2 linked regions of the Pseudobacter ginsenosidimutans genome follow. The protein of the gene in region 2 interacts with the protein of the main gene of each other region in a pairwise test. Links are inferred from orthologs where the notes say so. Each region holds a gene or a part of one and is shown on either strand. Other genes may lie near its edges.

What was found. The genes of interacting proteins can lie anywhere in the genome.
Region 1: the proteins of uvrA (region 2) and uvrB interact in binary tests that used the Escherichia coli proteins (3 or more experiments, as listed by UniProt). The link is inferred for Pseudobacter ginsenosidimutans from one-to-one orthologs.

What each region holds. Positions count from the first base shown.
Region 1 is NZ_CP042431.1:1,579,410-1,583,111, reverse strand. The notes cover bases 234-3,199. They hold uvrB (excinuclease ABC subunit UvrB), read right to left. Parts: upstream 2,757-3,199; coding sequence 711-2,756; downstream 234-710. Other genes in these bases: FSB84_RS06510 (methylglyoxal synthase), read right to left, coding at 2,830-3,199; polA (DNA polymerase I), read right to left, coding at 234-623. Also shown: more of polA, read right to left, coding at 1-233; more of FSB84_RS06510, read right to left, coding at 3,200-3,285; FSB84_RS06505 (T9SS type A sorting domain-containing protein), read left to right, coding at 3,426-3,702. UniProt on the Escherichia coli protein: The UvrABC repair system catalyzes the recognition and processing of DNA lesions. A damage recognition complex composed of 2 UvrA and 2 UvrB subunits scans DNA for abnormalities.
Region 2 is NZ_CP042431.1:366,126-370,325, forward strand. The notes cover bases 472-3,935. They hold uvrA (excinuclease ABC subunit UvrA), read right to left. Parts: upstream 3,564-3,935; coding sequence 672-3,563; downstream 472-671. Other genes in these bases: FSB84_RS01450 (5' nucleotidase, NT5C type), read right to left, coding at 472-652; FSB84_RS01460 (OmpA family protein), read left to right, coding at 3,915-3,935. In the rest of the region: FSB84_RS30600 (hypothetical protein), read right to left, coding at 1-134; more of FSB84_RS01450, read right to left, coding at 131-471; more of FSB84_RS01460, read left to right, coding at 3,936-4,200. UniProt on the Escherichia coli protein: The UvrABC repair system catalyzes the recognition and processing of DNA lesions. UvrA is an ATPase and a DNA-binding protein. A damage recognition complex composed of 2 UvrA and 2 UvrB subunits scans DNA for abnormalities.

The DNA.
Region 1 (3,702 bases), 1.2 Mb from region 2 along the record:
AGCAGTTTGGCGGCGGTTTTCTCTCCAACACCAGGGATGCCGGGGATATTGTCCACTGCGTCTCCCATGAGCCCGAGAATATCGATCACCTGATGCACTTCTTTGATATTCCATTTTTCGCAAACCTCTTTGGCGCCGAGGATCTCTGCATCTCCGCCCTGGTAGCCGGGTTTGTAGATCTTGATATTGCCGTCAACGAGTTGACCATAATCCTTGTCCGGCGTTACCATGAACACTTCATAGCCTGCTTTGGCTGCCTGTTTGCTGAGGGTGCCTATCACATCGTCTGCTTCATAACCATCAAATTCAATCACGGGAATATTGAATCCGCGGATGATCTTTTTGATATCGGGAAGAGCAGCCTTGAGGTCTTCCGGCGCATCCTGGCGGTTGGCTTTGTATTCTGTGAATTCGGTATGTCTTTCAGTGGGAGCTGATGTATCGAAGCAAACGGCCATATGGGTTGGCTTCTGGTTGTTCAGCAGATCGAGTAATGTATTGGTGAAGCCGAACTGTGCATTGGTGTTCCTGCCTTTGGAAGTGATCCTTGGGTTGCGGATCAATGCATAGTAAGCACGAAATACAAGCGCCAGTGCGTCGAGAAGGAATACTTTTTGCCTCATGCTGCTAAGTTAACAACAAAGGCGATCCGATTGCTCAGGAATTTAGTAAGCTTTTTGAACTGGCGGAAGTTGGGAAAAGAGGGGCTATCACTGCTTCATTTCTTCCAGTTGCTTTTGCAGCGCAAACATTTCGTCCCTCAACCTGGCGGCTTCCATGAAGTCCAGGTCCCTGGCAGCTTTTTCCATTTCTTTCTTCACTTTGCCAACGGCTTTTTCAATTTGTGGAATGGTTTTATATTCTACCTGTTCCTCAGCGGCGGCAGAAAGACGGACTATATCTTCGCCAGGCATGATCCGCAGCGGGCTGTCGGGGTCATAACCTTTGACATCGATTACGGAGGTTTGTGCAATCACCTGCTCTATGGATTTGGTGACTGTTCTGGGAGTGATATTATGTTCGAGGTTGTACGCAACCTGTTTTTCACGGCGACGTGAGGTTTCGTCCATAGTGCGCTGCATACTTTCTGTGATCTTGTCTGCATAGAAGATAACAAGACCATCCACGTTACGGGCTGCGCGTCCTGCAGTCTGTGTGAGGGAGCGCTCATTGCGGAGGAAACCTTCTTTGTCTGCATCGAGAATAGCCACCAGCGACACTTCCGGAAGGTCGAGGCCTTCACGGAGCAGGTTCACGCCCACGAGTACATCGATCTCTCCGAGCCTGAGCTGGCGCAGGATCTCAACGCGTTCCAGTGTGTCCACTTCGCTGTGAATGTATTTCGATTTGATATTGATGCGATGCAGGTACTTGTCCATTTCCTCTGCCATGCGTTTGGTCAGGGTGGTAACCAGTACGCGGTCTCCTTTCTTCACGCGCTTATCGATCTCGTCCAGCAGATCATCGATCTGATTTACACTCGGACGAACCTCGATGGGAGGATCGAGCAATCCTGTTGGCCGCACGATCTGTTCGGCCACAACACCGCCTGTCTTTTCAAGTTCATATTCTCCGGGCGTGGCTGATACGTATACAACCTGATTGGTGAGCGATTCAAATTCGTGGAAATTGAGTGGACGGTTATCGAGTGCGGAGGGAAGACGGAATCCGTAATCAACCAGCACCAGCTTGCGGCTGCGGTCGCCGCCGTACATACCGCTGACCTGCGGAATGGTTTGATGGCTTTCATCGATGATCATAAGGTAATCATCCGGGAAATAATCGAGCAGACAGAATGGGCGGGTACCTGGAATTCTTCTGTCGAAAAAGCGCGAGTAGTTTTCCACGCCATTGCAATAGCCGAGCTCACGGATCATTTCCACATCATAGTTCACACGTTCACCAAGCCTTTGTGCTTCGATGAACTTGCCTGTTTTCTTGAAATATTCCACTTGTGAATTGGCTTCGTCCTGTATCTCGAAAAGGATCTGTTGAATGATGTCTTTGGGCGCCAGATAAAGGTTGGCAGGAAAGATGGCGGCTGTTTCCTTTCCTGCGATACGTTTACCTGTTTTGATGTCCAGCGTTTCGATGGTTTCGATCTCATCACCGAAGAAGGTGATGCGAAGGCCCTGATCTAGGTAAGGCAGGTTGATGTCTACTGTATCTCCTTTCACACGGAAGGTGCCCCGCGTGAATTCCGTTTGTGTGCGATTGTACAGTGCATTCACCAGTGCATGCAGGAAACCCTGACGGGAAATGGATTGTCCGCGATTGATGCGGATGATCCCGCTTTCGAGGACCTGCGGATTACCCATACCATAGATACAGCTTACGGAAGCCACAACGATGATATCACGTCTTCCTGAAAGTAACTCAGAGGTAGCGTGAAGCCGGAGTTTGTCCAGCTCATCATTGATGCTGAGATCTTTTTCGATATAAGTGTCAGACACGGGCATATAAGCCTCGGGCTGGTAATAATCGTAATAGCTCACGAAATAGCCAACGGCATTGTCTGGAAAGAACTGTTTGAACTCTCCGTACAGCTGGGCTACGAGTGTTTTGTTATGTGTGAGCACCAGTGTAGGACGTTGTACCTGCTGGATCACATTGGCCATGGTAAAGGTTTTACCACTACCGGTGACACCGAGCAGCACCTGGTGTTTCTCTCCATTCTGTATGCCTTCGGTCAATTGACGGATGGCTTCCGGCTGGTCGCCCGCCGGAGGAAAGGGGGTGTGTAAATTGAATGCCATAAGTAAAATGGGTAACCGGCAAATTTACGGAGCATTTACCCGATTGCCGGAAGCTATAGAAACATTAACAAACTCAATCGATCTTTCGTTTAAGGTAGGTGGAATAATCCGGAATATTGAGCGTGTATTCAGTCTGCATCAGGGGTGAAGTCAGCACAAAGTCTGCCGTGGAGCGGTCGCAGGCCATGATGCAATTCCAGGCCATCGCGATTCGGAGCAGGGCTTTTACGTCGCTATCATGAGGTTGTGCTTCCATGGGGTCCCAGAAGAAGATCAGTACATCGATCTCTCCACCTGCAATCATGGCTCCGATCTGCTGGTCGCCGCCGAGCGGTCCGCTGAGCAGTTTCTTTACGGGCCTGTCGAGCTGATCCTCCATCAACTTCCCCGTGGTTCCGGTGGCAATCAGTTCATGTTTGGCCAAAACCACTTTATTGAATTCAGCCCATTCTATCAGGTCTTTTTTCTTATTGTCATGCGCTACGAGAGCGATCCGTTTTCTAATGTTTAAGCGTCGGGTCTTGATCATGCTTAAAGGTACTGATAAGCGTCATTTTGAAGAAACTTTAACTGTAATGTAAAAATTTTGAAAGGTTTGGCTTCGTTTTCAACAGCCGCGGCACAGATATTGTAAATAAGCTGTTCCCTGAAAATTCAAAGCTTGAACCTATGGTCAAAAATCTGATGTTCTGTTTGTTCCTTGTATTGGGTGGTGTAGTTGTACTGCAGGGGCAGACTGTACCGGCATCAGATGAAAGGTCTTTACTGGCAGAGGGAGACGATTCTTCTGTTCAGGTGACCAACCTGGCCGCGATCGTAAAGGAGAGAACGAAAGTGTTGTTGAACTGGCGGCTGGCGCGCATTGAGGGCGCTGCGTTTGTGGCGGTAGAAAGAAGTGTGAATGGTCGAGATTTTGAAATGGTGGCCTTGCTGAAGCAACCGGTTT
Region 2 (4,200 bases):
ATTTTATTGATCACTCCCTGCTCTTGCTTATTGGGAAAAGCAAATAAAGTTCTTCTGGTTCTTCCAGTATCCTCAGTGGCCGGCGATGAGTAATTGCCGGCCATTTGTTTTTTTATTAAGCGGGTATTTTTCACAGGAGGGCATTGGCCACTTCTTCCCAGTTATGCAGCCTTTCATATTCCTTCACATCTTTGTTATGCGCAGCATCGAAAAGATAAGGTTTGCCGGCAAAATGCACCAGGTTCTTCGTATGATCATCAATGAGATAATCTCCCACACAAAGACGCTTGTCGCCACAAAGCACAACCTGTTTCCAACTGATGAAGGAGAAATGATCTCCCAGCCAGTCGATCTTATCTTTCAGTGAATTGGGAAATTCCGTAGCAGCTGATACGATGAAGAGTTCATACTTTTTATTGATCTCAGCCAGTACGCGCTGGCTGTTTTTCATCACCGGCAAATGGCGGAAGAAACCGGGTTCATTCAATCTTGCACGGATCAGGTGCTGGTGCTGTTCCGGGAATCCGTTTGCCCAGGAGCCTTTCATTTTCGTGTAATCCACATCGAGACCATATTCTTTCCTGTACCAGTTGATCATTGCAGTCATCGGATCTGCAATCACCTCATCCATGTCAACCAAAACTCTTTTCATAATTATCGTTCGTCTGAATTTATAGTTCGTCTTTCAGGAATTTGCCGGTGAAACTTTCTTTTACAGTCACCAGGCCTTCAGGAACTCCTTCATATAGAATACGGCCGCCGCCATCACCGCCTTCCGGGCCAAGGTCGATCAGGTGGTCAGCTACTTTGATCACGTCCATATTGTGCTCTATCACCAGCACTGTATTACCACGCTCTACCAGTTTGTTGAGCACGTCCAGCAGGTGCTGGATATCTTCAAAGTGAAGCCCTGTAGTGGGCTCGTCAAGAATATAGAAGGTTTTACCAGTATCACGCTTGCCGAGCTCCGTGGCCAGCTTCACACGCTGTGCTTCGCCACCACTAAGGGTTACAGCCGATTGTCCAAGTGTGATATAACCCAGTCCTACTTCTTCCAGCACTTTGATCTTGCGATAGATGTAAGGTACATTCTCGAAGAATACCACGGCATCTTCCACCGTCATGTCCAGCACATCGCTGATGGATTTGCCTTTGTAACGGATCTCGAGGGTTTCCCGGTTGTAACGTTTACCCTGACATTTTTCGCAGGGCACATACACATCCGGCAGGAAATTCATTTCAATCACACGCATACCGCCGCCTTCACAAACATCACATCTTCCTCCTTTTACATTGAAAGAGAAACGACCTGCGTTGTATCCGCGGATCTTTGCTTCTGGCACAGCTGCAAATAAAGTTCTGATATCTGTAAAGAAACCACAGTAAGTGGCGGGATTGCTTCTGGGTGTACGTCCGATGGGCGACTGATCGATCTCGATCACCTTATCGATATGCTCCAGTCCTTTTACGGACTTATAAGGCATTGGCGTCATGCGGCTGTTGTACGCATGTTTGCTGAGGATGGGATATAATGTTTCATTGATGAGCGTGCTCTTGCCACTACCGCTCACACCGGTCACCACAATGAATTTCCCCAGCGGGAATTTCACACTCACATCTTTCAGGTTATTGCCTTTGGCTCCTTTGATCTCCAGGAATTTTCCGTTTCCTTTCCTTCTTTCTTTGGGCACTGCAATGCCGCGATGTCCATTGAGGTAAGAAGATGTAAGGGTATCCAGTTTCAGCAGGCTCTGCGGATTGCCCTGCGCCACTACTCTTCCGCCGTGATAACCGGCTTTGGGGCCAATGTCTACCAGGTGGTCCGCAGCCATCATAATATCTTTATCGTGCTCCACAACCAGCACACTGTTGCCGATATCCCGGAGGTTCTGCAAAGCAGTGATGAGGCGCTGGTTATCGCGTTGATGCAGTCCGATACTGGGCTCGTCCAGAATATAGGTGATACCCTGCAATTGTGATCCGATCTGCGTGGCCAGCCTGATACGCTGGCTCTCTCCTCCGCTCAGGGTGCGGCTGGCGCGGTTCAGCGTGAGATAGGTCAGGCCCACGTCAAGCAGGAACTGTACTCTTTCACGGATCTCTTTGAGGATATCTTTCGCAATCACATTTTGTTTATCGCTCAGTCTGTCTTCAATATTATTGAACCAGACCATGAGTTTATCGAGATTGAATTCGCTGAGTTCGGAAATATTCTTTCCGTCCACTTTGAACCAGAGACTTTCTTTTTTCAGCCTGGCCCCATCGCAGGTGGGACATGCTTTCAATTCCATGAACTGCTCTACCCATTGGCGGATGGCATCGCTGGAACTGGCCGCGAACCAGCGTTTGAGCTGGGGCACGATACCTTCGAACTCCGTCATGTATAAGTTAGCCTCAGTATCCACCGTATCAAAATCGAGGTGCTCATCTTCTTCCGGGCCGGTTTCGTTGCCGTACAACAAAATATTCATGGCTTTGGCGGGAAGGTCCTTTACCGGCACATCCATTTTGAATTTATGTTTCTTCGCCAGTTGCTGTACCTGTTTAAAGATGGTGTTCTCCCTTTCTTCGCCCAATGGTGCGATACCGCCTTCATTAATACTGCGTTCAGGATCCGGTATGATCGCGTCCATGCTTACCTGGTAGACTACCCCAAGTCCTTTGCAGGTGGGGCATGCTCCGTAAGGACTGTTGAACGAAAATGAGTTGGGAGAAGGTTCTTCGTAACTGATGCCTGTGTCTTCGCACATCAGTTGTTTGGAGTACTGGATCACTTTATCGCTGTCGTTCACCAGGAGGAACATCAGGTCTTTGCCGGTCTGCAAGGTTTTCTGAACACTCTGGCTGAGGCGGAGTTTCATATCAGGTGTAACAGGGAGTCTGTCTACCACTACTTCGATATCATGGATCTTGTAACGGTCAACCTGCATCTTCGGCACCAGGTCTTTCACTTCACCGTCTACCCTCACCTTGAGGTACCCTTTCTTACGGATATCTTCAAACAGCTCGCGGTAGTGTCCCTTACGGCCACGCACAAGTGGAGCCAGGAGGGTGATCTTTTTTCCGGTGAAACGCTGGAACACGTTGCTCACGATCTCCTCTTCGGAGAACTTCACCATTTTTTTCCCGGTATTGTAACTGTAAGCTTCGCCGATACGTGCGTACAGGAGACGCATGAAATCGTATACCTCGGTGATAGTGCCTACGGTTGAGCGCGGGTTTTTATTGGTGGTTTTCTGTTCGATGGAGATAACGGGGGAAAGCCCGGTGATCTTATCTACATCCGGTCTTTCCATATCGCCGATGAACTGTCTGGCATAAGCGCCGAAACTTTCCATGTAGCGGCGTTGCCCTTCGGCATAAATGGTATCGAAGGCGAGGGATGATTTTCCGCTGCCGGAGATACCTGTGATCACCACTAATTTATTTTTTGGAATACTGATGTCGATATTCTTGAGATTGTGTACCCGGGCTCCAAAGACATCGATCATTTCCTGCTGTGTGGTTCCGTTATTTTGTCCGTTTTCACCTGACACTGCCTTGTTTACTTTCACATTTGCCATAATTGCAGAGGCTGTATTTAAATTTTTTCCGGGATGAGGTTTTAGTGAGATATATACACAAATTGCAGTCCCAACCGGGAAAACATCAAAGATAAGAACAAAAGGCGGGCGGAAAAGTTGTAGAAGTCTTACTACTTTTTAGCATTCAGGTTCAATGAGATAGGTGACAAAATGGGAATGTGGTACAAAAATTGAAAGCGCAAGGATGAGTTTTCAAGATCAGGTGGATATTCTGATTTTCGGATTGTAACTAATTTTGATGAGTTTTGCAGCATCATAAAGCCCGCTCTGATAATTAGCGAACACTCAGTTCATTAGAAAGTTACCTTGATTACATTAAAAAAAAAGACTATGAAATTACTTAAAAACACCCTGACAGGACTTATGGCAGCATCAGTTTTATTAGCTGGCTGCAGCAGCATGAACAAAACTCAAAAAGGAGCAGTGATCGGAACGGCAGGTGGCGCCGCGGCAGGTGCCATCATCGGTAAAGTGGCAGGTAATGCGGCACTGGGCGCTATCATTGGTGCTGCAGTAGGTGGTGTAACCGGTACTGTGATCGGTAAGAAAATGGACAAACAGGCTGCTGAGATCAAGAACGAAGTACCAGGTGCTACCGTTGAGCGTGTTGGCGAAG